4 regions of the Paenibacillus sp. sgz302191 genome follow, and region 2 is predicted to be linked to each of the others. Evidence: riboswitches for the same ligand, from Rfam matches in the RefSeq annotation. Region 2 holds a riboswitch; each other region holds the start of a gene.
What was found. A riboswitch is a leader RNA that binds a small molecule or an ion and turns the genes downstream of it on or off. The one in region 2 is predicted to bind cyclic di-GMP.
Positions count from the first base shown of each region.

Region 1: linked by a shared signal. The riboswitch ahead of AC3G2T_RS34995 (CpaB family protein) and the one ahead of AC3G2T_RS22665 (non-ribosomal peptide synthetase) in region 2 are both predicted to bind cyclic di-GMP.
Region 3: linked by a shared signal. The riboswitch ahead of AC3G2T_RS09585 (transglutaminase-like domain-containing protein) and the one ahead of AC3G2T_RS22665 (non-ribosomal peptide synthetase) in region 2 are both predicted to bind cyclic di-GMP.
Region 4: linked by a shared signal. The riboswitch ahead of AC3G2T_RS10780 (putative motility protein) and the one ahead of AC3G2T_RS22665 (non-ribosomal peptide synthetase) in region 2 are both predicted to bind cyclic di-GMP.

Region 1 covers NZ_JBYLHY010000042.1:21,677-29,056, reverse strand. The annotation lists gene AC3G2T_RS35010 (glycoside hydrolase family 78 protein) at 1-1,484, opposite strand, end outside; gene AC3G2T_RS35005 (S-layer homology domain-containing protein) at 1,490-2,605, opposite strand; cyclic di-GMP riboswitch class I at 2,883-2,974, shown strand; gene AC3G2T_RS35000 (hypothetical protein) at 3,043-3,246, opposite strand; gene AC3G2T_RS34995 (CpaB family protein) at 3,454-4,074, shown strand; gene AC3G2T_RS34990 (CpaE/TadZ family protein) at 4,071-5,567, shown strand; gene AC3G2T_RS34985 (ATPase, T2SS/T4P/T4SS family) at 5,564-6,874, shown strand; gene AC3G2T_RS34980 (hypothetical protein) at 6,877-7,380, shown strand, end outside.
Region 2 covers NZ_JBYLHY010000016.1:150,044-157,423, forward strand. The annotation lists gene AC3G2T_RS22665 (non-ribosomal peptide synthetase) at 1-3,169, opposite strand, end outside; cyclic di-GMP riboswitch class I at 3,267-3,355, opposite strand; gene AC3G2T_RS22670 (aldo/keto reductase) at 3,640-4,650, opposite strand; gene AC3G2T_RS22675 (FUSC family protein) at 4,859-5,926, opposite strand; tRNA gene AC3G2T_RS22680 (tRNA-Pro) at 6,035-6,108, opposite strand; gene AC3G2T_RS22685 (FecCD family ABC transporter permease) at 6,336-7,310, opposite strand; gene AC3G2T_RS22690 (FecCD family ABC transporter permease) at 7,307-7,380, opposite strand, start outside.
Region 3 covers NZ_JBYLHY010000005.1:223,218-230,597, forward strand. The annotation lists gene AC3G2T_RS09580 (collagen binding domain-containing protein) at 1-2,283, opposite strand, end outside; gene AC3G2T_RS09585 (transglutaminase-like domain-containing protein) at 2,732-3,538, opposite strand; cyclic di-GMP riboswitch class I at 3,552-3,640, opposite strand; gene AC3G2T_RS09590 (class D sortase) at 3,697-4,371, opposite strand; gene AC3G2T_RS09595 (MFS transporter) at 4,446-5,714, opposite strand; gene AC3G2T_RS09600 (MarR family winged helix-turn-helix transcriptional regulator) at 5,771-6,193, opposite strand; partial or broken gene AC3G2T_RS09605 (glycoside hydrolase family 88 protein) at 6,923-7,380, opposite strand, start outside.
Region 4 covers NZ_JBYLHY010000006.1:103,005-110,384, reverse strand. The annotation lists gene carB (carbamoyl-phosphate synthase large subunit) at 1-1,793, shown strand, start outside; gene pyrF (orotidine-5'-phosphate decarboxylase) at 1,810-2,541, shown strand; gene pyrE (orotate phosphoribosyltransferase) at 2,583-3,224, shown strand; cyclic di-GMP riboswitch class I at 3,293-3,380, shown strand; gene AC3G2T_RS10780 (putative motility protein) at 3,400-3,609, shown strand; gene AC3G2T_RS10775 (hypothetical protein) at 3,955-4,251, opposite strand; gene AC3G2T_RS10770 (LysR family transcriptional regulator) at 4,744-5,625, opposite strand; gene dapA (4-hydroxy-tetrahydrodipicolinate synthase) at 5,749-6,624, shown strand; gene AC3G2T_RS10760 (RidA family protein) at 6,648-7,034, shown strand; gene AC3G2T_RS10755 (GNAT family N-acetyltransferase) at 7,103-7,380, opposite strand, start outside.

The sequences.
Region 1 (7,380 bases), on a different contig from region 2:
GTAACAGTCCATGTTATAGTTTTCAGAGTGCAGCTATTCCCCCCCGTTACGGATACAGTTGGATAGAACGTATTTGACTGACCGAAGGGGATTGTTGGTTTTTCGATTGTAAAGTCGGCCTTGATAACTTCCGGACTCCCTCCGCTACCACTACAGGAAGTAGCTGAGGGCGTAAAGGGCTTACTTATTGTGTTATTGCTTTTGGATGCTTCATCAATTGCATTTGTGGAATCCAGCGATACTGTAATTGTTTTTTCAATGCCAGAGGTGAACTTATAGCTGAACGTTCGGCCAAGTCCGATGCCTCCGGCAGCTCCGCTCCAGTCGTCGGTTCGAACTAATGTACCATCCACTCGTATTTCCACTTTGAACGGCGTGGAAGTATCAGGGCCAATGTTTCTTAACTGATATTCAAAATTGACCGTATCTCCAACATTAAAACATTGAACTACTGGAACAATATCGCTCGCAACTAAGTCAGGCTTATCGATTTGTTGGTAAGTAACGTCTACATAGCCTTTATAAAAATATGCGTTCGCATACCATTCCGTTTGTACCTCCATGAGGTAGTTTCGGTCTTCGCCATATGGCTTTCCGGTTGGATCAGACGAACCGTAATAATCAATGCCACCATTTGAAGCATCACTAAGTCCTTTTTCGAACTTTCTGTAGATTTTTATATAATTTTCTCCGCTATTTGTTTTTCCCCAGTCATAGGGAATTACATCATTACTATATAGTCCTGGTTTTGCATAACCTCCCGTAATTCGGACTGAATCCTTCACAACTTTGTCGAGAGCTATAGTATTATTGCTATTATTTAAATAATCTTCTTTGCTGAGATAAAAGATTGAAGGCGGCGGTGGATCGTAAGAAGCCGTCACCCCAGCACCATAATAATTCCAATTCGGCGAGAAACCTTTTAAGCCGTCATATCTCAAGTCATCTGGATAAGCAATCATTGTAGAACTATTTCTAGCATGTCCTTGCGTAGGGATTAGTCCCGGGTATTGTGAATAGCCTGTTCCGTCATAGGTAGAAGTATCAGCATCAAATTGCATTATGGGAGTATACTTTCCTGTATGTTCCCATCCTTTTCCGTCAGGAAGCCTGTATATATGGTGACCAGGATTTGTAGATTCCTGGCTGTATAATGCACCAATTTGCCCCGCTAAATTAACCATGTTCAGATTATAACCTTGTAACGTAGCATTTGACGATTTGTCTAGGTTATTAACAAATAACTTCCAAGACTTTATTTCACCCGTCACTTGACCATCAAGTTTAAAGGTAAAAGATTTAGTGCTTTCAGGGGATACATATTCTTTTTGACTAGTGTCAGCTATAAGACTATCGAAATTAATGTAAATCCTCTTTGTTTGTGGAGCCGAAGCAGAAGCTGGCATATCGAGCAATGGGATAAGAAGTTGAATTGACAGTATGATAAGTACTACAAAATTAATAGGCTTGTATATTCTTCTCATTCAATTCACTTCCCAATAACAAAATTTAAATGCTCCGACTGAACCTTTAAATCTACCCTGGGTGTGTTGCCTAGTTTTAATATTCTTTCAATGTCTTCTTTTTTTCCATTGAAACCCAGCCAGCCTTGATACTCTCCAACTTGATCCATCCATATAGGTTTCAGATCGTTGTTCCGCGTAAATGAACCAATAAAATCGACCATCGATATGGATTGTCTAGGATAGAAAACGTAATGATCTTTCTTCGTTGTGTTTTTCATTGTGATATCGAATGCCATTGAGTATGAGTTTTCCCCATTTCCAATGCGTCCATCATTATAGAGATTGGAAAAAATAGAGTTTGGATCAGAATGATCGATAACAACAACTTTATTGATTACCATTTCAAAGCCTTCTCCGACATGGTACGTGAAGGGAAATTCTTTCACTCGGATCCCCCACATAGTTTCAAAATTACTGCCTCTCAATTCAATTTCTGCAAAACTGGCTGCTGCCTTATCAATTTCCAATTTTCCACCGTTGTTAGCAGTCAATACTCTCTCGACGATTGTCACGCTCTGCGCCCGTGTCGTCGCTTTATCCGTTCCCAATTCGCCACCGGCGAGTCCCTGGATCAATCCCGTTTTTGTGGCATTATACAAGAAGGATTTATCATCCATATGTACGGACGCATTTTGCAAATTTTTCGTTGTAGCACGGACACCAATTCTCGCCATTTCCAAGCGGCTTATTGGCGTATTCCAGTCACCTGTTGTAAAGTCGTTCCATCGATGGATACCGGCTTTCACAGCTGCATTGATGTAAGGGGTATACCAGTTATCTCCACTTCCCGACTTGGCAACCTCAAGCTTTAATGCGGTAACGGTCATCTTCATGAATTCAGCCCGACTTATGTTTTGTTCCGGTCTGAATGTTCCGTCCTCATAGCCGTCCAAATACCCTTTCTGTGTTGCCAATTCTATTGCGGATTTTGCCCAGTGACCTTGAATGTCCTTAAAGTTGGGCAGAGTGGTAGCCACAGCTAATTGATCAACTGAGCTTGCTTCAACGGGCATCACCGTCTTATTGCAGCCACTCAGAATCATAATGGAAGATGCTAGTAAAAAAATTTTCTTTTTCATGTCGTCACTCCTTAAAGTTAATGATGAATGGAATATATCATAATATAATACAAAAGTAAATTAATATTTTATTTTTGTATTATCCATGAATGGAGTTGATGATGTAACAATAACTTTCTGAAAATAAATTATAGTACCAATGGCATACGATCGTACACACTTCTAAAAATATATTTTTCGACAACAAGTTTCGACAAACATCTACATATATAAAGTGGTAATATGTTTTATGCATTAGTAAATAAGACGAATTTCCTAATTATTCTAAAATTTACTTCACTGATAAGGGCAAACTTCCCGAAAGGGGAGGGCGCAAAGCCACGGGTCTAAAGCATTAGAAATGTATGCTATGATAGCCGGGTTACCAAAGAAGGGTTCTAAAAAAGCCCCATATTTGGGGCTTTTTTTAATGTCAAAAACATTTATTATGTTGTATCTCATAGTTCTTTTTTCAATAATGCGGCTAATTTTTTTGGGGCGTCATTCCCATATTTTTCGATAAATTGCTGCATTTCAGGTATGAAATATAAGTCGAGGGCCTGCATAACTGAGTCCTTTATATCCATATCTTTGTCGACCTTTCTACGTTGAAGTGGTTTTTTGAAACGCACATCGATGTTCAGAGGGTACTTATCTGACAAATTTTTCACCTTCGCCCTTTCATTATATAATCCATCAATATACAATACAACTAGTAGATTAAGATATTAACAAACTAATATACTACTTGACTAGTAGATTGATAGATTTATATACTGGTAATAAATTCTCTTGTGCCATTATTCTACAGGAATTTTGAGTAGTTTGGTAGACAAGAGACCCCCATTAAACGTAAACGGAGGATTTAGATGTTTAATAAAAGATGGATTATTGTAGGGGTTATCGCAGCAGGTATTTCGGCCATGTATTTTGTGAATCAGAATTCCTACCCCAAGGTATGGGTAGCGTCAAAAAAAATTCCGAAAGGTTCAGTTTTAAAGAAAGATTACTTTCATATGGAGAAGGTGAAAGACAAAAAAGGCTGGATGATCGATGATGAGAGCTATTTTAATCGTACCTATGCCAAAGAAGCTATGAACCAAGATGAATATTTGAGTCGCAATGATATCGCCTTAAAACCGCTCATAGAGATTCAACCGGGAGAAGTTATCGTCGGCGTAAAAGCCATTAATAAAGATGAGGTTGTGGCCTGGCAGCTCCAGCGGGGCGATCAAGTATCTATTGAGTCTTATGATCGTGAGAAAAAGGAATCATTCCAAGATTCCCTTCTTACAAACCTGACAATTGTCGCTATGGTGAACCGTGATGGCTTGGACATCTCGGATGAAAAGGATTCCGACAGAGTTAATATAGAAGCCATTACGGTTAAAATGTCGAAGGAACAAGCGCAAAAATTTGATACATATGCCCGAAAGGGTGATATTCGATTAATGAAAGAACCAGATCCGAAAGGAGTAGCTAAACCGTGAACATCTTTCTTTCGATCAGCAAAGACGTTACCTATAAGAAAATCATGGATCGGATCGGGAAGGAGCACCAAACATCCGTAAATCTCAAGAGCTTGGGCCAGTTTATGGAAGCTATGTCCTCGCAAATACCGGACCTTATTATTGTTGATAAAAATATCGACTTCTATCCAAACGTCGCACAGCTTGAGGGTTCTATCGATATTATCGTGTTTACAGGACAATTTCCAAATCTCATGGACAAGCTCTCGGACAAAATGCTGAATAATCCAGTTCAAGTAAGAGCAATTGAACTTCCCGAAGTGATTCATGAGCCTGATCCGCCAGAGGAAGAGACAATAAAGGAAGTCGCTCCCGCTGACTCGCCATTTTTCAAAAAGCTTAAACAGCGAATGCCGAGTGCGGAGAGAGAGGTAGAAGAAGCAGTAAATGAAGTAACGGCGACGCATGAAGCAGTTGCGAGGGAAGATACTAAACCTAGAGCCGAAGCAGCCCCAACAGAGGTAAGCACGCAAGCTAAATCGAGCGCGCAGGAGGCGATAGAGCCGGATGATTCAAAGAACATTATCAAGACGATCAAGGAACGTAATAACTTAGCAAAAGAAAACGGGCAGCAAGAAGTTTCATCAACAATTAGAACGGGGGTCGTGGACAAGGACCGGAGCCGCTTTCTCAATCATGCTGTCGGTTATTGGTGCGTAGGTTCAAATGGGAAAACAACCCTCGCTCTAAATCAGGCGATATACCTCGGACAGCATATGAAAGTGCTGCTGATGGACTTAAACTTGGTCAACCCTGATATAGCAGATTACCTGAATATCGGGTATCCGAAGGGAAGGACGCTATATGACGCCTATCAAGCCTATTTGAACAAAGACCTTACGGCTGAAACGCTGGATAGTATATTCGTAGAACGGCACGGCATCAAGGTACTTGTCGGAAACCCCGATGTTGTAACACAGGGCGACTTTTCGGAACTGTTCTTTATTACGCTGCTCAAGACAGTTCGGCAGATGTTCGATGTCGTCATAATTGATATGCATACTGATCTTACGGCGGCAGCTGGAATACAACTCTTAAGCTATTGCAACCGGGTTATCATTCCAATCACTACAGATTCCTCTAAGCTCGTTCACACCAGGGCATATATGAACCTCTTTGTCCAAGGAGAAATTACCTTAGATAAAGTTGATATTATCCTGAATCAATTAGTGGAAGGAGGTAAGGTGAACGATTCTTTAGTTCAAGAAGCGGTCCAAAAAAAACCGATTGGCCGTCTCGCTCGGAGTAAAGAATTTACTCGATCTACCGAAGAAGCAAAGCCGCTTATTCTGACCAACTATGAGCCTCTTCACAAATTATGCAGGAAAATTGGGAAACCATATATCGAGGCAATGAAACAACTAGACCCGGCATTTAATGAAGAGGACGAGAATAAAAGATTCCTTGGTAAAGTACTTGACAAATTCTTCAAGAGGAGGGTGCAATCATCATGAACGAGGGTATGACTACTTTGGATATTTCCAAAAACCGGAGTGATCTTCGGGGTTATATAAAATCAAGCATCGAAACAGATGACAGTTTAAAAGATCGTTTTACGGAGAACGTCAAGTTAATCCAGGTAAATATCGAAAAAAAGAAGAAGGAAGCGAAACAACAGACCATCTCGGACGAGACATTATTTATCTGGATCAAAATGGAGATGAACCACAATCAACGTCTTGTCTTGGACGGTATGGACATTGATGCCTTAGCTTTATTATACTCCGATGCTTTTCGGGGATATGGGATTTTGCAGCCTTACGTGACGGATAACCGTTTTTCAGATGTAAAAATGGTGTCTTACGACAAGGTATTCACGAAAGGTAAAAACGGATGGGAACGCCAGCCCGTTCGGTTTAACAACCAGGATGAGGCCGATCGATTCGTTCAAGCCCTATTCAATAAAAATTCTTCGATCCTCAATGTTAAATTTCCATATAACAACTGCATCGACCATCAATACCGTTTCCGACTTAACGGATCGTTCGGGGACATAAACCCACTTGGGGCTTTTGTGGTCATTCGAAAACAGAATCATTACCAATTAAGCGATGGGCAGCTTATTAAGAATGGAACTACGAACGAACACATTCAAGCGCTTATTGAAGTCATCACTTGGTGCATGGTTTCCTTCTTCGTTTATGGCGAACAAAATGTAGGGAAAACGACTTTTCTCGGAAACTGCTTAGACAAGATTTCTGATCCGCGCTATGCCCTAACAACCTTTGAGGATACACCGGAGTTTTGGCTGAAAAAGACAAACTGGCATTCTCACATTACACGTCCCCATGTAGGGGAAGGTTTCGATCCGATTACCTTGGACACCCTGATTCAAAACTTTTTTCGCGAGTCCGGAGAATGGGGAACAGTGGGTGAAGTACGCGGACCCGAAGCGTTCACCATGCTGGGAGGGGCGTCCGGTGGAAATCCTTTTGGTTGCTCGGTACATGCCCCTACTATGGCATTGGCTTGGAAACGGTTGCTCTTTCTTTCCATTCGCATGTCTGGAATGAGAGAGGAAACCTTGGAGGCTTTTTTCAAGCTCTATTTCAAAGTCGGGATTGGCATGGCAACCGAGGGCGATATCAAAGTAGTCAACTCTATATCTTTCGAGGATGACGAGGGCGGATATATTGATGTATGGAAGCGTGTCCCAGAGCAGGGGTGGTTGTTTTCACCGCTGCCGAATTGGTTTGTGAATAAGGCAAAGAATAACCCTTTAATTCCAAGGGAGTTGTTAAAAAAGGCAAGGGTGATCTAATTATGATCTTCTACTTATTCCTTGCTTTGTCTATAGTTGCTTATTTTGTTGCCCGCTGGGATATGAAAGAACAAATTAATAAGACTAATCGGTTCTACGATGAGGAAGAGCAGACCAATAATGGACAGAGTAATGAGCTGGAGAAAATGTCACTTGCCTCCTATTATCTCTCATCCGGTATTGAAATTATTTCCTATCCGATGTTCATTGCAGCCACCATATTCTTTGCCCTTGGTATCAGCTATTTTGTACAGTACAAGCTTGATATGTGGTACATGAGCATTGCGGTATTCCTAGTACTCTATCGGATGGCAACCCAAAGCCTGATCAAAGGAAGCTATTTGCTCAAAAGGCGAATCGATTTAATTACACCAACGATTTTAAACAATATTAAAACGGCATACGCTGCTTCCTCCGAGGACGTAGCAAAGGCAGTTCGTATCGGTATCGAAGATACGTCTGAAAAATTTCAAAAGCCCATCCTAGATTTACTCGCGGGAATTGAG
Region 2 (7,380 bases):
GAGTGGGCATAATTTCACCTGTTACCGTTCCTTGAAAAGCGGCATGTTCGACGGATTTCACATAAGCACTCAATTCTTCAATCGCGGGATGATCAAAAAGATCCTTCAATTGCAGCTTTAGCTTATAATCGTGAAGCTTGGACACAACCTGAATGGCTTTAATGGAATCGCCGCCCAGATTCAGAAAGTTATCCTTAATGCCAACTCTTTCGACGTTCAGAACTATTTGCCATATCTTAGCCAATATCTCCTCTATCTTGTCTCTCGGCGCCGCATATTCCACACCCGCATCCGCAATCGGATCAGGCTCGGGCAATGCCTTTCGGTCAATCTTCCCGCTCGGAGTCAGCGGCATCCGATCCAGCTGCATGAAGCTGGACGGCACCATGTAATCGGGCAGTGCTTGCATCAGTTGTTCCCGCAGCTCATCCGCTCCCGGTTCTCCTTCTGCTGTAAAATACGCTGTCAAATACTTTTCCCTCTGCTTGTCTTCCCTGGCGATTACTGCCGCCTCCCGGACAAGCGGATGCTTCAGCAGCTGCGTTTCGATCTCCCCCAGCTCAATGCGGAAGCCCCGGATTTTCACCTGATCGTCGATTCTTCCCAAATATTCGATATTCCCGTCCGGCAGCCAACGCGCCAGATCGCCCGTGCGGTACAGCTTTTCTCCGGCTTCGTAAGGATTCGCCACAAACTTCTCCGCCGTCAACTCCGGCCGATGCAGATAACCCCTGGCCAATCCGTCTCCCGCAATGCACATTTCCCCCGCCGCCCCGAGCGGCAGCAGCTTTTGGTTCTGATCCAGAATGTAAATCCGGGTATTGTCAATCGGCTTGCCGATCGGTACCGACGCATTGCCCATATCCTCTTCCCGGTACATCCACGCAGTTGCAATTACGCTGGATTCGCTCGGTCCATAGGCGTTCATATACGCCACGCTGTCCTTCCACCGCATGACCAGCTCTTTCGTGATTGCCGATCCGCCCGTCACCAGCTTTTTCAGCGCCGGCAGCCTGCCTGGTTCAATCCCCGCCAGATAAGTAGGCGGAAGCAGCGCAATTGTCATTTGGTTTTCGTCAATGAAGCGTACAAATTCATTCAGATTGTTAATCGTATCGCGCGAAATCAGATAAAGTGTGCCGCCTCCCAGCAAAATCACGAACATTTCCCAGACCGAGGCGTCAAACGAACTGCTGGCAAACTGCAGCATCCGGTCCGATTCGTTCACTCCCCATTTTTCAAGGAAGAAATGCTGGAGGTTGAGCACTCCCCGGTGCTCCACCATCACCCCTTTGGGTTTCCCGGTAGATCCCGAGGTATAGATGATATAGGCCAGGTCCTGCGGCTTGTTAACAGGCTCCGGATTGGCGCCGTCGGCCGGGTCTGTACACTGAAGACTTTCGCCATCCAAATCCATGATCGGGCCCCGGTAGTCGAGCTTGTCCCGGTAATGCTTTTGCGTCAGCAGTATAGAGGCACCGCTGTCTTCCAGCATATAGCGAATCCGTTCCTCCGGATAGTTTGGATCTATCGGCACGTACGCGCCGCCCGCTTTGAGCGTTCCCAGGATGCCAACGACCATTTCGATAGATCGTTCCACTATGATGGCGACGATATCGTCCGGCTTCACTCCCCGCCCCCTCAACACCTTGGCCAGCCGGTTCGCCTGTTCGTTCAGTTCCCGGTAGGTTAAGGTTTGCTGCCCGAAGACCAATGCCGGATGCTCCGCTCTTTGCTCCGCCCGCTCCTCAAACAGTCCATGGATCGTTTGCTCCTTCGGATATTCCGTCTTCGTCCGATTGAAACCGTCAAGCAGCACGCCTCTCTCTTCCTCCGGCACGACCTCGATCTGCGAAATGGGAGTTTCACTTTGTTCCATGACTTGAGTGAATAAATAATCAAAGTGGCGGATGACGTTTTCTATAGGGATGAGCTTTTCAAACACCTGTATCTGATAGTCAAAATTTACGGCTACATCCGCTTCTCCTTCTTGTCCCCATATCAGAAGTGTAAGCGCATTCCTTTCGTGATGATGCGGCATGCTTACGATCCGGCACGCTGCGCCGTTAAACGATTCTCTCGTTTCCTGTTCTTCAAAAGAAAGCGATATATCAAACAAATTTCCTTTTTCGTGGACATCCTCGTAAACCGCCCGATAAATTTCGCCGAAAGATATTTTCTGATGCCGATAGCACTGCATAAGCTCACGCTTGATGAACTTTATCAGTTCTTTGAAGCTTATATCCTGCTCGGGACTTATCCGAAGCGGCAGCACATTGGCGAAGTGTCCCACGGTCTGCTTATACTGCGCTTTGCCCCGGTTAAAAACCGGGACGCCGATCACCATTTCGTTTCGATTGCAAACCCTGCTGAAGTAAAGGAACAGTATGCCTAAAAAGTAGTGGAACGACGAACAACCTTCCTCCTTACAAAATTCAACCATTTGATCGTACAATGCCTTGTTTATTGTTAAAGTTTCCCTATTGCTCCAAACAGAATCGCCGTAATCATCATCCGTGTTCAAACCTCTGCTTAGCAAAGGCTCGGGAACGGTTCGATATTTGCTCTGCCAGAACTTCCTATCCTTCAAAAAGGCTGAAGAATTCAAATAATTCTGGTTGTCAGAGATAAAATCGGTATAGGAATAGGAAGGTCTGTTCATTTCCCCAATTCCTTGAGCCAATTCATTGTAATTTTCAAACATTTGACTGATGAGGAGGGCAAACCCCCATCCATCAATGATCATATGATGAACTTTAAGTAAAATGAAATATACACCCGGTTCGCCTTGTAATAATTCAAATCGAAAATAATTGTCCTTCGGTTGAAAAATTTTCAAAAACTCTTTTTTCATCCAATCCAGGCAAAAGGAATTCGGATCTTTCTTCCCCGAAAAATCATGAAACGGAGCTTCATAGTCGATTTCCGGCAGGATTGTTAAATAGGGCTCGCCCTTTTTATCAATAAGACGAGTTCTGAGAGAATCATTCTGCCTGATTAACAACTGAATGGACTTCTTAAAGATAGCCGTATCCAGTTTTCCTTTAACCTCAATGTACCCGCCAAGGTTGTAAATAGGTTTTCCAGGGTGCATACTTTGCTCGAGCCATATATCTTTCTGATAGGAACTTAACGGATACTCCTCGATACCTATCACGCTTGTTTCCATAACGTTTCCCCCTGTTCTCCGAATGATTTTTCGCTGCAATAAAAAAAGCCTGTTCCCATAGTTAAGAAGAACAGACGACAAATTTCGCCCAGTTTCCTTCGGCAACCTGGCAATCATGGCTGTTTATCCAGCTTTAGACCCATGGCTTTGTGTCCACCACTTTCGAGGTGTTTACGATTAACGGGAAATAACATAAGTATGTTGTTTTACATCCTTACCAGAAACTTGGCTTCATCCATTTACATAAACGGCCCCCTCCCATAGTTTTATACAGCCTTCCGGTATTCGCCGAGACTTCTGCACAACTTTAGCGGCTTAATTCCGTTAGCATGATGAATCCGCGATCCGCTTAGTTCGCTGTTCTTAGATCGATATACCTATGGAATTAATTGTATTATCTAAAAAATATCGAATTTTGTCAATAAATTCTAAGTTTTTAATAAAATTCATGATAAGTATATTGGTCACAATTACTTCGATCTCAGCACTTGGTTGGAAATGCTGCTGACCATCTCAATCTCTCCGGCTGTCAAGGTAAACTGCATCGCCTTCACATTTTCCTCGGCATGAGTTACTTTTGAAGCCCCAGGTATCGCAAATACGTTCTCTCCGTGGGCATTAATCAACCAATTCAAGGCAATCTGCGTTGGCGTTGCGTTATATTGTTGAGCCAACTGTTCCAACGTTTCAATCAGCGGCTTTGATTTCTGCAAGCCCGACTCCCGGAATGCCGCTGTCCACTTGCGCGGACCCGTGATCGACTTGACCAAGGATGGATTTTTGTGAAATTTGCCGCTTAAGATCCCTTGCATTAATGGGGAGTAGGCGATGATCGCCACGCCGAGTTCTTTAGCCGTATCCAAAATTCCGTTCTGTTCAATTCTCCGGTCGAGCAGGCTATATTTCACTTGATTCGAAACTAAACGAAGGCCATGCTCGCGCAGCACGCGATCGGCCTCGCGCATTTGTTGCGCGGAAAAGTTGCTTACACCCACATATTTAATCTTCCCTTGCTCGACTAAACTAGCCATAGAATTCATCATGGCGGCAACCGAAGCAAAGGAGTAAGGAGAATGCACCTGATAAAGGTGAATCGTCCGGTGATCCAACTGGCGGATACGTTCATCAATCGTTGCCGTGATGCTGCCTGCGGTGCGAAAAGCCGGCCACCATTTCGTAGCGATATTCGCCTGTGCCGCGAGCGTTCCGCCAATCTCATTCAGCGTGCCGGCAAGTAGCTGCTCAGACTGTCCGCCACCGTACGCTTCAGCAGTATCGAACCAATTAATTCCACCTTCCAAGCTGGTCTGAACAATTTGCCTTATATCCTCTCTCCGCAGCGCCGGCCAGAATTTCCCGACGAGCCCTTTTCCGTTGCTGAACTGCCAGCATCCAAGCCCCAGCGGTGACAGCTTTAAATCCGAGTTGCCCAGCTTGCGTAATTGCAATGAAGCTGCCGTAGTTACTGTTTTCTCATCCATGATGCTTCCACCATCTCCCGTAAAATAATGTGTAGAGTTTTTTATAAAATATATGGAAAAACCACCTTCAGAATCCTTTTTTGTTATATCGGTTAAAAAATGGCGATTTATTAACAAAATGTGCTTTATACCATATGATTAACCAAGTTTTTCCATACGGGCGCAAAAAACCGCTGCCCCTTTTCGGGGACAACGGCTCCTCATTTTGCTACTTCAATTTTATGCTTTTCAGCAGCGCATCGATCGGTTCCTTCTCGTCCGTATCTCCGCGATGGTAATGTTCCACAAGCTTGTCCAGCCGCGCTACCTGATGGCCGTAATCGTACATGGCGGCCGCCACGACCGAATGCCGCAGCATACCTCCCGGCCCTTCGGAAAACTGCTCGATGATCGTCGACATAAAACGTTCGCTCTCCGCCTCCATCTCCAGCCCTTCGGAGCTGTCCGCCTTCAGTTTATCATCGAACTTCAGCAGCACGTGCTCGTGGAATTTGATCAACTTCTCCAGATGGCCGTCAAAAAACGCATCGGTTTGCGGTGTGCGCGCCGCCTGAAAATAATGCTCCTCCACGGCGTCCAAAACCTCAAATCCTTTGTAAATGGCGCGCAGCATTTGCTTGTAGATGACTAATTGGCGAATGCGGCTGAAACCGGCGCGCTTAAGCTTTTTAACTTCCTCTTCCATAAGCTTGTATTTATTCGCCAGCGACTGCACAGCCCCCTGCAAACTGTCTTTTTCGTTGCGAAATACGTTCTCCTTCATTTCATCGGAGATAACCGTCCGCAGCAGCAGCGAAAGTTTGTTGAAAACGCTATGGATCTGCGCGGCAAACTGCTCCTTCGGCTTCGGCGGGAAAAAGAGGATGTTGATCAGGCAAGCGCAGCCGATTCCGATCAAGCTGAGCATAAACCGGTTGACGGCAAACTGCCACTCGGACGAAGCGTCCATCACCGCCACAACCGTAACCAAAGTGAGCCCAATCGTTTCCTCCATGCCCATCCTCAGGCAGATGATAATAACCAGAATACATACGATCCCGATTGCAATTATATTGTTGGAGAAAAACATCCCGGCCAGCAGAGCCAGAGCAGCCCCCATAATATTCGTTTGCAGTTGATCCAAAAAATAGCGCCATGATCGGTAGATCGAAGGCTGCATCGCAAAAATAGCCGCTACCGCCGCGATAACGGGAGGGGTAAAGTTCAGCCAAGCGCTGATATATAATGCCATTGTTACCGCAATTCCTGTCTTCCACACGCGTGCGCCGAAAACCACGAAGCCCTCTCCTTTTCCTCTTCATACTGTCATTATATCTAAAAACAAAAAAATAAGCATTCCCGGACAGCCGACTGACTGCGCCGATCATGCTTATTTGTTGAAAGATCGGGACGACACGATTTGAACATGCGACCCCCTGCTCCCAAAGCAGGTGCTCTACCAAGCTGAGCTACGTCCCGAAAGTACCGGTGAGAGGACTCGAACCTCCACGGTTTCCCACTCGATTTTGAGTCACTTTGGATATTATACCACGAGCGGAATTTAAGTCAAGAACAAGGAAAATAAAACCCACGAAAGACTTGCAGAATCTGGGATTTTCGCGGGTTTTTTTGAATAATTCGGAGACAACCGAAAAAGAAACCATTTTTAGCCGTTGGGAAGACTGATCAATCGGACAGGTTGTCCGCTACTTCTTACGCAGCAGTAAAAAGAGAAAATATGGCGTTCCCAGTATGGCCGTAACAATGCCTGCCGGAACCTCTATCGGAGGCATAATGATTCGCCCCACCAGGTCGGCGGTTACTACGAGAATAGCACCCAGCAAGGCTGAAACGGGCAGAACAAGCCTGAAATTTGAGCCCACCAACAGGCGGGCCAAATGAGGAATGACCAGTCCGATAAAGCCAATGGTTCCGGCTACGGCAATAGCGCTGCCTGCCATAACAACAGCAACAGCGATTAGCATGAGCCGCGTTCTCTCCACTCTCATACCCAGCCCACGTACAATTTCCTCGCTCAGCAATAGCGCATTAAGAGGACGCGAACAGAATAGAGCGGCGACAAGCCCCATAACCGTCCATGGCCAGATCATCTCCACATGCTCCCAACTGCGCGCATACAAGCTGCCTTTGAGCCAAATCAGCGCCTGCGCAGCAGACGGAGAAAATTTGACAATAAACAACGTAATCAAGGCCTGGATACCTGTGCTGACTGCTACTCCACATAGAGCCAGACGCTCCGGCATAAGTCCGTTTTTGTAAGCCAAACCGTACACCAAAAGTCCTGCGGCAATAGAGCCGCCAAAGGCAAACAGCGGCAGCATAGCAGCCGAGAATGCGGGTACAGCCAGAATCAGCACCACAGTAGCCAATCCGCCACCAGCCGTTACGCCGATCAGATCGGGAGCTGCCAGAGGATTGCGGGTAACACCTTGAAGAATAGCTCCAGCTACTGCCATGTTCACTCCGACACAAATACCGATCAACAGCCGCGGCAACCTGTAATCAAAGGTAATCCCTTCCTTGAAGCGAATCTCCTCTATAACTTGGGCAAATGGAAGATTTACAGCACCAAGATGCAAGCTAAAAAAAATCATAATAAGAAGGAGAACGGCGCTAAAGCTCATTATCCATATCCAGCGATGCTTGCCCTTCCGCATCATGACCGCCACCCTGTCTTCCGGCGCATCACATACAGGAAGAACGGCGTTCCCAACAGCGCAGTAATAATTC
Region 3 (7,380 bases), on a different contig from region 2:
TTGACCGCGGTTGATGTTGATCGTCCAATTAATTTTATCTCCGTTCTGCACGCCGTTCTTGTTGACGTACTCGCCGCCCTTCGGAATGTTGACGGAGGCCGTCAAATTGTTGGACACAGGGTTGGTTCCATCAAACAATTTGGCCGTATTGCTCACTGTATTGTTGATAAGCTCGCCCTCAAGGGTTGTTTTAAAAACAATAAAGTACGGGGCCGAAATGGCTTGCGTGAATGTAACGACCAGCTTGTTATCGCTGCCTACCGTATAATTGTAGTAAGTATTGTCGACTACTGTGCCTTGAGCTGCATTGCCGTTTGCCGGGATCGTCATGTTGTAGACGGCAAGAGAACCCGCAACCAGCTTCTGCTGCGATTCCAAAAGATCCTCGACTACAGCTCCGTTCAGCGTTTTGCCGTTATAGTTTACCCCTACCGTCCACGTTAGCTGTTTCGTTGAAGCGTTGTAGGTCCCATACTTGAACCCGTTGTTCTTCACTTCGTTCCTTGGAACAAAAGTTGCAGACACCGTTTTCGTATGGGTGTTTGAATCCGCGTCCGTCCAGTCAATTGTCGCATTGTTGATGAAATCGGTCGTGCTTCCGGCCGGACTGATCCAGTCGTTGTTGAACTCGGTCACGTAGCTGATCGAGACAGGGTCTGAAAGCGGATTGACGAAAGTCACTTTAAAGCCCTGATCGGATGCTACAGTACCGTCGAGCGTGTAATCGGTTGTTTCCGCCAGCGTAACGGTTCCCTGCTTGATTACCAACGAACCCGGTACGAGGTGAAGCCCTTTATTCGGAAATGTATCCGTTACAACTACGCCGCTCATCGGCTCGTTATCGCCGTTAATCGCGATGTTCCATGCTACCGTTTTGGCTTGGTAGTTTGCCGCTCCGACGTTCTTGATAAGAACTACCTGGTTAATCCCGCGCGTAGCCGTCTTGCTGTCTCCGCCTCCGGACGTCACCTTGTTCGTAATTGTAGCATCGGTGATAACGCGATCGTTAGCCTTCGTTTGATAGGTAACTTTATAGGCCGAATTAATCGCGCTGTTGAACTGCAGCTTGAATCCGTTTTTGCCTGCAGCGGATGCGGCAGTCACTGCGTACTGAGCGGCAGGCACTTCGCTGCCCAGCAATTCTGCTCCTGTCGAATCCAGTGTAACCGGATATACATGAATGGAGCCCGCCACAAGATCCTGCGTATTGTCGAACAGGTCTGTCAAGAAGGCCGATGCCTGTGCAATCGTTTTTTCGTTGTAATTGTACTTGATTGCCCAGTCAATAGTCTGCGTACTTGAGCTGTAGCCCGTCGACGATTTGTCCAATGCGGTTCCATGCTGTACAGTTACGGTTGCCGAAGCGTTAACCGGAGCTTTGTTGCTGCCCTGAAACGTTGCCGTGTTTACGAACGACGTTGCGTCAACATCGGTAACCGGCGTCGTAAACTGGATACGGTATGCCGAGTCAATCGGGTTGTCTGTGAAGTTGACTGTCAGCGTATTGCCCGTATTGTTCACTGTGTACTTGCTAGGGTCAATCAGTGCTCCCTGGACAACACTGCCATCCAGGTTAACGCCCAGATCGTACACGGCCACCGTAACCGGAATCGAGAGCCCCGCAGGAATCGGGTCGGTTACAACCGCGTTCTGTACGGAATCGAGCGTCTTGTTCACGTCGATGGTCCAGTCGATGTTTTTGGCGTTAAAGCCTTGCGGCACGCCGCTTTTCCCGATCGTCGAAGTGATGTTCGGCTTGAATTTCAGCGTAAAGACTTGTTCGCCGCTTTTGATCGGAATTTTAATAATTTGCGTGGTGCTGCCTGTAACTCTTTGCTTATCGAATTGCGTGTTGAGTGCAAGGATGCCTCGTACGTTATCATGAGTCTCTATGTAGTTATTAAAGGTCATAACGGCTGCATGAGTATCTTTGTTCACGCTAAACGTTCCCACTTCTTCGTTGTCTATTAATAGCGGACTAGGACCGATATTATTGAAAAGCAGAAACTCTTGCGGTAACGTGAACGTAAATGTATCCCCGCTGTGGTAACCATGACCATTGGGGAGCGACCATGTGTAATCCAACTGTACTTTGGAACCTTGCTCGTACACGTTGCCCGTCACCACTTGACCGGCGCTGTCGTATACGGCTAACGACACGCTATCGATAATATTGCTTGAAATCGTCGCAGCGCTCGCTTGATTTAAAAAGCCCGCTCCGGAAATGCTCTGCATAAAAATCAAAAGTGCAATCAGCAGAGCACTTGTTTTTTTCTTCAACATTGTCTTTCAATTCCTCCATTCCCGGTTCAACCTCGCTGAAGTCAATTTCATAATTTCAATCGCTGCGCTCTATTTCTCTATATATTCCGGTCCGCAGCAACTGAAATAGCCGGATCGCGAAATTTCTCCGACCTTCATGATCCAAACCGATCAAGGGAATTGAAGTATGAAATTGACTCCGTTGCTTTGCTTCACGCTTTGTCGGCCGAATTGAAGCCTTTTCCCGCTTCTGCCTCCGGCGCCTGCTTCACTCCCTCCCGGTCGGATTAACTTTTCTTTCTTTTTTCTTTTTTCTCTCTGTAAAAAACAAGTCACATTTTGTATTCTAAAACTTAATACTGAACATAAACTGAACAAACAGCCGCAACAAAAAAAGAACCCGCACTCAGGTTCGAATGCAAGTTCCTTCATCTATTGTATTTCCCGCTCTCGGAGCGGAACTTCGCTTTTAATACATTTTGGTGATCGTATAGTTTGCAGCATCTTTCAGCATCGGCGTGTCTTGTCCGCCTTGTACCCGAGCCGAGTCGTACGTCGTATCGATCGTAACCCATTCGCCCGTATCTTTCAGGAAAACTTGATTCCATGCATGATAAGTTTCCGGCGCTTCAGCCGAATAACCCATAACCAGACGGGTCGGAATGCCTACGCTTCTTGCCATGGCCGCAAAAGTAGATGCATAATCATAGCAAATTCCCTTCGATGCGTCATAAATTTCATCCAAATTCGGGATGTAACCGCCCTCGACGGTTTGCGCTTTATCGTTATCATATGTAATATTTGCCGTAATATAGGCATAAATAGCGGTAATTTTGTCCTTGTCCGTCTCGGCTTTGGCCGTCAGTTCCTTGGCCTTCACAACCGCTTTGGTATCTTTGTTCCAATCGATGAGCGGAATGGATTGCAAAAACACTGCATTTTCGTCGTCCATCTTCAAATCGACCGTTTCTTGCGCGACTACTTTATATTTGTTGCCGCCTGTCGACTCCGCAACGAGAACAGTGTAACTGCCGTTGCCTAATTGCAGAGGATACTGGGCGCCTTCAGCCAGGTTATAATCAAATTTGACGTTCCCTTTGGAAATCCGGACGAGGGCTTTCGTATTTTTCGCATTCGCGTAGTTGACTGTAACGACTCCTTTGTTCAGAAGGCTTTTGTCTACTGCCGCTTGAGCGGAAGCTGCGTAAGTCCCTTTCGGTGCAAGGATCAGAAGAAGTGCAACGACCATCATGGATACAAAGGTTTTTTTGAACATAAAAAACTCTCCTTTCGGTAACTGGCTGCCAACTTAGCGCTTGCTAAGGAAGGCCCTTTAGTTTTGCGTCTCTAGCTTTCGCTAGATTTGCCTTTATCGGTGGAAAGCACCGAAATCTTATTTTTTTAATAGAGCGATTATATCATAGACTTGTCCGTTTAACTAGTCTTAGTTTCTATTAATTTTCCTTTGACTGCGATGCGGTGCGTCGGGTTTTCCATCGGATGGCATGTAATCAGCGTAATCTCGCTGTCTTTGCCGTTCCCGTTCAACACCCAGACATCCTCCGGGAGAACGTACTGTTTGCTTTCGACTTTGTACACGAACTGTTTGCTGCCTGTGTCCACTTCGACCAAATCTCCTACGTCCACTTCGTCCAGCCTATTGAAATTTTTGCCGTAAGTAAGGTTCCTGTGGCCGGCAATGGCATAATTCCCCACTTCGCCCGCTTTGCCTGTATGGGCAATGCTCGCAAGGGACAGCTTCAGATTGACCGGCGTCGCATCCGTTAATATCGGCAGCTTCAAATTAATCTTGTCGATGATTAAAACGCCCTCGATATTTTTCAGCTCCATCGCTGCCGGCATCGCTGTCGGCTCCGCGCTCAAAGGGATTACCGGCGGCATCTCTGCGGATGTCCCGGCCGAAGAAGGAGCGCTGACCGCCGCCGCATCCGTCTCGGGGGCCGGTTCATCGATATGGCGCAAATTTTCCTGCCATTGCCGCAAAATTTTTTGCTGCTGATAGCTCTCATAGCGATCGCTGACCGTCGGGTAAAGAAAAACGATGATGCCGAGGACGATGCATGCCAGGGAAACGATTTTTCTTATCATGCGGGTTTCCTGCCTTTGTTTAGCGCGATTTCATATCTATTGGGCATTATACCTCTTTCTCCTGGCAAAATCCATCACATCGCTTGACGAACCGCGCTTCCCGCTCTCGAAATCCGCACGGCCATAACTGCGGCAAGCAGGCAGACGAATCCCGCGCCGATGAAGGCAATGGTATAAGTCCCCATCCAGTCCCGCATCAATCCGGCGCCATATGCCGCTGCCGATGCGCCTAACTGGTGAGCGACGACTACCCAGCCAAAAATCATCCCGGCCTTTTCTTTGCCGAACTCTTTCGAAGCCAACTTCACGGTCGGAGGGACCGTCGCAATCCAATCAAGCCCGTAAAAGACCGAGAAAATCAAGAGCGACATCGGACTTGAATCAAGCGCATACGGCAAAAAGAGCAGGGAAAGACCGCGCAGCCCGTAATACCAAAAGAGGAGCCAGCGGCTGTCGAAGCGGTCCGACAACCATCCCGAAAGCGTTGTGCCGATCAGGTCGAACAGCCCCATCAGAGCCAGCAGCCCTGCGGCCATCACCTCCGGAATGCCGTGATCCCCGCAAGCCGGAATGAGATGCGTGCCGATCAGCCCGTTTGTGGAGAAGCCGCAAAAGAAGAACGTCCCCGCAAGCAGCCAAAAAGTTTTGCTGCTCATTGCCGACCGAAGCGTACGCAGCGGCGTAAGAAAAATGCTTCCTTGGAACGCATCCGGTTTGACGATCTCTTCCGAACCGTAGGCAGCGGCCCCTACGTCGTAAGGATGGTTCCGCATCCAGACCGCTACGACAACGAGCACGGCCACAACGACCGCCACTGCCGTATAAATCGAATACCTCCAACCGGCTTCCACCGTTATTTTGGCCAGTAAAGGCAGGAACAGCAGTTGGCCTGTAGCCGCGCTGGCCGTGAGCATTCCGACGACAAGCCCTCTCCGTTTGGCGAACCATTGATTGGAGACCGTCACACCAAGCACGTTGGCCATCATCCCCGTACCGAGCCCCGCTACAAATCCCCAAATGAGCTCGAATTGCCACAAATATTTCATATACGGCGTAATGGAAAGGCTTATGGCCAATACCGCCAGCGATATTACCATCATTCTCCGAATGCCGAACTTTGCCAGCAAAGCCGCCGAAAAAGGGCCTACGATGCCATACAAAAATATGCCGATCGATACGACTCCGGATATGCTGCCGCGATTCCAGCCGAACTCTTTTTCGAACGGAAGCATGAAAATGCTCGGCATGGAGCGGATTCCCGCCGACACGAGCAAAGTAACAAAGGTGATGAGCACAACCACCCATCCATAATAAAGCTTCGACGATCCCACGCTTCGGTTCACTCGCTGGTCACTCCTTTTTTCGTTGTACAACCAAAATACTAAAAAAATCGAAATGCTTACTTTTCCAATTGCTCGCTCGTCGCTTCAAGGTTTTTGGACAATTGATCCGAAGCTTCCGCACCCAAAATGGCTTCATATTTGAGGCGCAAATTTTTCGAGGCTTGACGAATGTCGCCTTCCAGCTCTTTTCCCTTGCTTGTCGGATATACGAGCACGGTTTTCCCCTGTACCTTGCGCTCGACCAAACGTCTGGCTTCCAGCTTGTCGATAAATCTTGTAAGCGTGGAGGGCGTTATATAGAGCTTTTCGGCCAATTCTTTTTGGGAAATTCCGGGAGTACCGATGACGAGTCGGATCAAAAATCCGTACATGGGACTAAGTCCGGTCGATGCGAATTCTTCTTCGGCCATTCTCGTAATGGCACGGCTTAAACGGTTCGTGGTGAAAAATAAACAATTGTGCAGAAATCCTTCATCCATTGAAACGGCGCCCCTTTCCGAACCGCGCGCAGCTCCCAGCGCGTTTTTTATTTTGTATGTACAACGAATATAAAACTTCCCGCTGCGATTGTCAATGCAAAAAAAGATGGAAGCGCCGTTCGCGAAAAAGTCGCGGCACTCTATGAGGGCTAGGGAAACACAAGTGTAGCTAATTTGGAGGACAGCCGCTTTTTCTGGGCGCACGCCTTTCCCGGTGTAGGTCGTGGAACTGCACAACTGGGCAGTAAGCAGCTTGCTAGGGAAAAAACCTGCGAAAGTGCAGGTTTTCCCTCCGAAATTAGCTTATTTTGGCGAAAAACCTGCAAAAGTGCAGGAATTTTCGCTGAAAGTGAGTATGAGCCTATATGTTTGGTGAAAAGCCTGCATTTTTGCAGGAATTCTTCGTGGCCAGCGAACAAGGACGCAAATTCATGTATTTTTGCAGGTTTTCTTCGTACAGCCAGGCAGATTATCGCTATCTCCTCTACCGTGGGGGTGTTCAACAGCCTAAGAATTGCAGGAATATCGCTCCTCAAACGCATCCACGGGCAAAAAGATGCACTTTTTGCAGGTTTTCTGCGCGAAGCACTGCTCAAAGATGCGCAGGCTCTCGCTCCCGGCTTGTTGCCGCTTCGCGGGCCGCCTGGCCGCTTGGCCGACTCTCGCGCCGGCTTCGGCGGCTTCCGGCGCTTGCGGTTGCCCCGCCGGAGGGATCCGGCCGGACATCCGTCAGAAAATGCGGTGCTTCCATCCGTTCAGTTTGGAAATCGCTTCCACATAGTAATAATCGCCATAAATAAGCGAAACATCGATAAAGGAAGTGCCGCTTCCGGTGGCGTGGAGCAAAATCGCTTCATGCTCGGGCCGATCCCATGTCGCATAGTTCTCGGTCAGCGAACGCAGTATCCGCTCTGCCGCTCCGGCATAGAGCCGCTTCTCCCCCGCAGGCACGAAGTCCGCCAGATCCAGCAGCGCCGATGCGGCGATCGATGCGGCGGAGCTGTCCCGCGACATACCTTCCAGCGACTCCAGACGGAAATCCCAGTACGGCACATGATCTTCAGGAAGCGCCGCGATAAAATAATGCGCGATCCGTTTCGCCGTATCGAGGAACCGCTCGTCGCCGGTGTGCCGGTACGTGTTGGCAAAACCGTACAGCCCCCACGCCGTACCGCGGCTCCACGACG
Region 4 (7,380 bases), on a different contig from region 2:
CCAAATCCGATCTTTCCGCGGCATTGTTGCTGGAGGCGAAGCGCAAAGGGTTTACGGACCGGGCTATCGCCGAAATCCGCACGCTTGCCGGCTGCACATCGTTTACGAAAGAAGCGGAAGTGCGCGCTCACCGCTTGCAGCAAAACATCAAGCCTGTGTACAAAATGGTAGATACTTGCGCGGCCGAGTTCGAAGCTTCGACGCCTTACTACTATTCGACCTATGAGCAAGAGGACGAAGTAACGGAAACGAACAAGGAGAAAGTCGTCGTGCTCGGCTCCGGTCCAATCCGTATCGGCCAAGGCATCGAGTTCGACTACTCCACCGTGCATGCGGTGTGGGCGATCCAAGCCGCCGGCTATGAAGCGGTCATTATCAACAACAACCCGGAAACCGTGTCTACGGACTTTAATACGTCAGACCGCTTGTACTTCGAGCCGCTGTTCTTCGAAGACGTGATGAACGTGATCGAGCGCGAAAATCCGATCGGCGTCATCGTGCAATTCGGCGGCCAAACCGCGATCAATCTGGCGGCCCCGCTGGACAAAGCCGGTGTGCGCATTCTCGGTTCCGACCTCGAAAGCATCGATACGGCTGAAGACCGGAAAAAATTCGAAGCGCTGCTGAGCAAGCTGCAAATCGCGCAGCCGCAGGGCGGTACGGTAACGTCCGTCGATCAGGCGGTAGGCGTTGCCGCAGGACTTGGCTATCCGGTGCTCGTTCGCCCTTCTTACGTCCTCGGCGGACGCGCGATGGAAATCGTCTATTCCGACGAAGAATTGCTCAGCTACATGGAGTATGCGGTGAAAATCAATCCGGAGCATCCGGTTCTGATCGACCGTTACATGCTCGGCAAAGAAGTCGAAGTCGATGCGATTTGTGACAAGGAAACGGTTCTGATCCCGGGCATTATGGAGCATATCGAACGTGCAGGGGTACACTCCGGCGACTCGATCGCCGTCTACCCGCCGCAGACGGTTTCCGCTGAAATTAAACAGAAGATTATCGATATTACGACAAAAATTGCGCTCGAACTGAAAGTCGTAGGACTGGTCAACATCCAGTTCGTCATCTTCAACGATGAAGTGTATGTGATCGAGGTGAATCCGCGTTCGTCCAGAACGGTTCCGTTCCTGAGCAAAGTGACGAACATTCCGATGGCGAATGTGGCAACCCGGGTCATCATGGGGCAAAAGCTTGCCGATATGGGCTACGAAAGCGGCTTATGGCCGGAAGACCACTACGTATCCGTGAAAGTGCCGGTGTTCTCCTTCGCGAAGCTGCGCCGCGTGGACACGACGCTCGGACCGGAGATGAAATCGACCGGCGAAGTGATGGGCCGCGATACGAACTTTGCAAAGGCGCTGTACAAAGGCTTGATCGGCGCAGGCATGAAAATTCCTGCTGCAGGTTCGGTCGTCGTAACGGTGTCGGACAAAGATAAAGACGAGGCGATTGAAATCATGAAAGGTTTCTACCGTCTCGGCTACAAAATTATCGCCACAGGCGGAACGGCCAAAGCGCTGGAAGAAGCCGGCCTCCCGGTAACGACAGTGAACAAGCTGAGCGAAGGCTCGCCGAACATTCTCGACCTGATCCGTGGCGGCGAGGCGCAGTTCGTTGTGAACACGCTGACGAAGGGCAAAACGCCTGAGCGTGACGGCTTCCGCATTCGCCGCGAAGCGGTGGAGAACGGCGTTGTCTGCATGACGTCGCTTGACACGGTCCGCGCGCTCTGCAACATGCTTGAAGCGGTCAACTTCTCCTCCCGTGCCATGCCTGTGCATGCTTAAGGGGCGGTGAGTGCGAATGAGTACCTACACTCGTACGGACGTTGCCGGAAAGATTATGGTCGCTCTTGATTACCCGACAGCCGAAGGGGCCAAGGAGCTGCTGCGGCAGCTCGAAGGCATCCCTTGCTATATGAAAGTGGGCATGCAGCTGTTTTTCGCTGCGGGCCCAGGCTTTGTAGCCGGTCTGAAGGATAAAGGCTATAAAGTGTTTCTGGATTTGAAAATGCACGACATCCCGAACACGGTGAAGGGCGGGGCGGAGAGCATTACGCGCCTCGGCGCGGATGTGTTCAACGTCCATGCAGCCGGCGGCAAGCGGATGATGGAAGCGGCTCTCGAGGGCGTGGACAAAGCCCTCGCTCCGGGAGCGGGACGCCCGATTGTCATCGGCGTCACCCAGCTGACCAGCACCGGCCAGCAGGTGCTGAACGAAGAAATCGGCCTGACAGGCACTGTCGAGCAGGCCGTGCTTCGCTATGCCCGCCTGGCGCAGTCGGCTGGGCTGCAGGGCGTCGTTGCGTCACCGCTTGAAGTGACGCAAATCAAAGCGGCGTGCGGTGACGCATTCGTCACCGTAACGCCGGGCATTCGCCCTGCGGGCGCCGATATCGGCGACCAGACGCGCGTCATGACGCCGGCTGAGGCGTTCGCGCAGGGCACCGATTTTGTCGTGATCGGCCGCCCGATTACGGCGGCGGCCGATCCCAGAGCGGCGATGGAGTCGATCATCGCCTCCGTCGCGCTTTGACGGGCCTGCCCCTACATTCGAAAGGAACGGTGTGAGAGAACATGAGTCAGCTTGAAACGATAGCGAAGCGAGTTGCTTCCTCATTATTGGAGATAGGAGCGGTAACGCTTCGCCCGCAGCAGCCTTTTACGTGGACATCGGGCCTCAAGTCGCCGATTTATTGCGATAACCGGCTGACCATGTCTCATCCGGCTATACGCGAGCTGATTGCAGACAGTTTTGTGCTGCTGATCAAGGAAAAGTTTCCGCAAGCCGAAGTGGTCGCCGGCACGGCGACTGCCGGCATTCCTCACGCGGCATGGGTCGCACAGAAGCTGGGCCTGCCCATGATATACGTCCGTGACAAAGCCAAAGGCCACGGCAAGGAGAACCTGATCGAGGGGACTGTTAAGCCCGGTCAGCAAGTCATCGTGATCGAAGACCTGATCTCAACCGGCGGAAGCTCGCTGAAAGCGGCTTTGGCCGTTAACGATGCGGGGGCGAAAGCATTGGGCGTTCTCGCGATCTTTTCCTATCAATTGGATAAGGCGGCGGACGCTTTCCGGGAAGCCGGAATGCCGCTTCATACGCTTTCCAATTATACGAAGCTGCTTGAAGTAGCTTTGGAGCAAGGAGCAATCAAAGAAGAAGACATGGAACTCCTCCGCTCCTGGCGGGCAAATCCGGCTCAATTCGGACTGTAATCTTGCGCAGAAATTGACGATTTAGGATAAATGGCCTATACTGAAGGGGCGCAAAGTTCTGCCTGACATCTGCGAAACGGCAAACGGCGCGAAAGCGTCTGACGCAAAGCTACAGGGGCTAATCGGCTTGCAGCCGTACGCCAGCCAGCTACCGAACGGTGAGAGGAGGAAGATTATGAGCGTAAATGCCCCGCTATCCGCGGTCGGAAGCGGCAATGCTTTGCAGCAAGCAGTCGGACTGCAGCTGCTGAAAAAAATCAATAATACGCAAACGGCGCAAGCAAGCGTGATGCTGGAAGATTTCGCGAAATCCCAGCAGCAAGTTGCGGCGGCCGCCGCTTCAGTCACCCCCCACTTGGGGAGCAGCATCGACATTCGTGTATAATTGCACAAAGCCGGGAAGCTCTACCTTTTCGAAAAGGAGAGCTTCTTTTTTTGTGGCTTGGCGCGCACCGGATTAATACTTGCTCGTTAAGGCCTAATTGGTCTGGCAACGTAGAATGAGCCTCGCATTTACGAGTTTGTCGCGCAATATTCTTGCAAAAACCCCCATGACGTCGTGGACATCACCCCACAGAATGAAAATAATTCAGGTCTATTGTGTCTATTTTCGTATAAAGTGGAGCATTTTGCGCTTTGACGAGCTTGCCGTGGTAAATTCCTGCAGAACGCGGAGCATTTTGCGCATTGACGATCTTGTCGTGGTATTATCCTGTAGAAAGTAGTGCTTTTAGCACTTTGACGAGCTTGCCGCGAAAAATTCCTGCAAAAGTGCAGTTTTTTTCGTATTAACGAGCTTGCCGTGGTAAATTCCTGCAAAAGTACAGTTTTTTTCGCCCATATACGGGGTTAGCGCCAGTTTGGTCGGAAATTCCTGCACAATCGCAGGCTTTTCCTCCAAACGAGCCGTATCCATCGAAAAAGCCTGTACTTTTGCAGGTTTTGCTGGAGCTATGCCTCTTTTCAAACGGCTGGGCCGTTCTAATTGGGTGGGGATAGAGTGCCTTCCCGCAGTTAAAGCCGACAATGTACATCTTACCAACAAGCGAGGGCGGGCGGGGGATGCGATTACGATGCGGCTCCAGTCAGGCGAAGCCGTTTCTCAACGCCCGCAAATCTCAGGCGCGCGTTGTGTCGCCGACGCATGTCGACGCTCAAAAAAGCATAAAGAAAAAAGAAACTTATGGCAACCTGGTTGTTGATAAGTTTCTTTTTTTGGGGTATGATGCGAGTATTGAAATGATAACAATTCTCAACTCGGGCGGAGAACTCGGGAAGCGTCCTTACAGGCTGTTTGTGCCGGCCCGAGCATGACGCGGATCGATCGCACTGCGTGCGGTGTTGCGCGGCATGACGCCGGTCGACCACGACCACCCAGCGACAACCCGCAGCAGAAAAGGCTGCTGGTGGCCGCTAGCCGTCGAGCGTTTCGGCAGCAGCTACAGCCCGCAGAGGAATAGGCTGCTGGTGGCCGGCAGCCGTTGAGCGTTTCGGAGGCAGCTACAGCCAGCAGCGGAGCTTAGGTTGGTTGAGGCGCCGACAACATGTCGATGAAAGCTTGCAGCGCTTGGGACATCCATTTTTTGGGGTGGATGAGCAGTTGCAGGTCCACGCTTAAATTCGGATGAGCGATCGGGATGACGGCAAGCTGCTTGCGTGCCAGTTCGGATTCCACGGCGATCCGGGGCAGCAGGGCGATGCCTAGCCCGTTCATGGCGCACTGCTTGATCGCTTCCAGGTTGCCCAGCTCAAATCCGATGCGAAAAGGGATGCTCTGGTCTTTCAGCAGCTTTTCGAACAAGTTGCGGTATATGCAGCTTTCTTCCGTGACGATAAATTCGTTATGCCCAAGATCGGCCAGCGCAACCTGCTCAGCCAGCGCCAGCGGGTGGCTGGGAGGGGCGACCAGCACGAGCGGTTCTTCCCGAACTTTGATGCAGCGAAGCTGGGTGTCGGCGGGATATTGGTCGAGGATGAGCCCGACATCGTAATCGCCCTCTTTTACTTTCGCAATCAGCGACGTTTCATCGTCCGGCAAAAGTTGGATGCTTAAACCGGGGAATTGCTGTTTGAATTTGTGCAAATAAGGCGGCAAATAATAAGCGGCCAAGGAATCGATCGTGCCGATCGTCAGCGCGCCGTTAACTTGCCTGGCAATCATTTCCTTAGACTGGTCGTAGAGATCGAGCATTTGCACGGCGAGCTTCAGCAAGCTTTCGCCCGGAGGCGTAAGCCTCAGCTGCCGTCCGTATCTTTCAAAAAGCGGCACTCCGTAATCCCGCTCCAGCTTTTGAATCTGCATCGTCACGCTGGATTGCGCGTAGCCGAGTTCTTCGGCTGCCCGGGTGAAGCTTTTTTTCCTTGCCACTTCGCGGAAGGTCCGAAAATAAGTTAAGTCCATGCCGGCCACCTCGTATTATCAATATTTTTGATGAGCGTTATCATTTATTATAGCTAACAGTGATGAAAGGTTCCATGCTAAAGTGAAGTAACGATAAAATTAACTATTCGGAGGTTGTTCGCCATGTTGACTGAACGAGAGCTTCAAGGCATATATGTACCTGTTGTTACGCCTTTTGACGATGAGCGGGAGGTGGATGTGGCTTCTTTTTACAATTTGGTATACCAGTTGTTCGAGGATGACATCGACGGATTGATCGTTAACGGAACGACGGGAGAGTCGCCGGGGATATCGGAGGAAGAGCTTGCACTCCTGTTTGCTGCGGCGCAAACCGCACGGCAAGCATCGGGTACGAACGCGCCGCTTGTCGTCGGGACAGGCACCAACGATACGGCTTCGACCGTGAAAAAGACGGAAAAAGCCGGAGAACTGGGCGCAGACGCGGCCCTTGTCGTTGTTCCGTATTATAACCGGCCGAGCCAGCAGGGCATCGTTGAGCATTTTCGCCGCGTCGCGGAGGTTGGCGTGCCTGTCATCGTATACGAGATTCCGTATCGCACCGGAGTTGCGCTGGAGCTCGATACGGTACGAACCATTTTTGAGATCGATGGCGTTATCGGCATGAAAGACAGCACTCCAGGGATTCATCTTGTGTCCGAGCTTTCGCGGCTTGGTTCCAAACCGGTGCTGTGCGGAGACGATATGAATCTGTTTGCCGCTCTGTGCTGCGGGGCCAAGGGGGCTATGAGCGCTTCGGCGAACGTGGAAACGGACCGTTTTGTCGACATGTACAACCATTTCAGGGAAGGCCGGCTTGCCGATAGCAAACGGCTGTTTGAGGAACTGCTTCCGCTTATCCGGCTGCTGTTTGCCGAGCCGAATCCTGCGCCGCTGAAATGGCTGCTGGCCCAGAAGGAGCTTATCGCATCGGACGCAGTGCGGCTGCCTATGGTGCCGATTAGCGGCGCGCTGCAGCAGAAACTGGCCTCATACGTATAATGATGGAGGGAGGAGGAGCCGGCGTGATGCGCAAGCAAGTATTTTCGGGCTCGCCTTGGGAACCGCGGGTCGGCTACTGCCGGGCAATCCGCGTAGGCGGCAGGATTGAGGTGGCGGGAACGACGGCGATGAGAGATGGCGAAGTCGTTGGAGTCGGCAGCGCCTATGAGCAGACGAAGTGCATTTTGCAAATTATTGAGCGTTCCCTTCAGGAGCTTGGCGCTCAAATGTCCGATGTCGTACGTACAAGAATGTTTGTGACGGATATTTCTTTGTGGGAGGAAATCGGCAGGGCGCACGGCGAAAGTTTCCGCGATATTCAACCGGCGGCAACGATGGTGGAGGTCAAGGCGCTCATTGACCCTCGTCTCCTGGTCGAAATTGAAGCGGAGGCTGTTGTAAGCGAATAATTAAAAAAACGCGTATGATCATCGTCAAAGTTTAGAGAGGTTGACGGATCATACGCGTTTTGTTTTTGTCAGCCGACTCGTTTGCCGAGGATGATGAGATCCCGTTCCACGCCGTCCAGTTCGGCAACGCCCGGCAAATGGGCCCAAGTCTCGAAGCCGCAGCTGCGGAACAGCTTCAGGCTCGGTTCGTTATGTCCGAAGATGAAGCCGAGCAATGTTTTGAGCTGCAGTCCCGGACAAGCGTCTATCGCACGCTGGAGCAAGCTGCGCCCGATGCCGCGGCCGCGGCAAGCTTCGTCGATATAAATGCTGATTTCGGCAGTAGCGTTGTAGGCAGGGCGGCCGT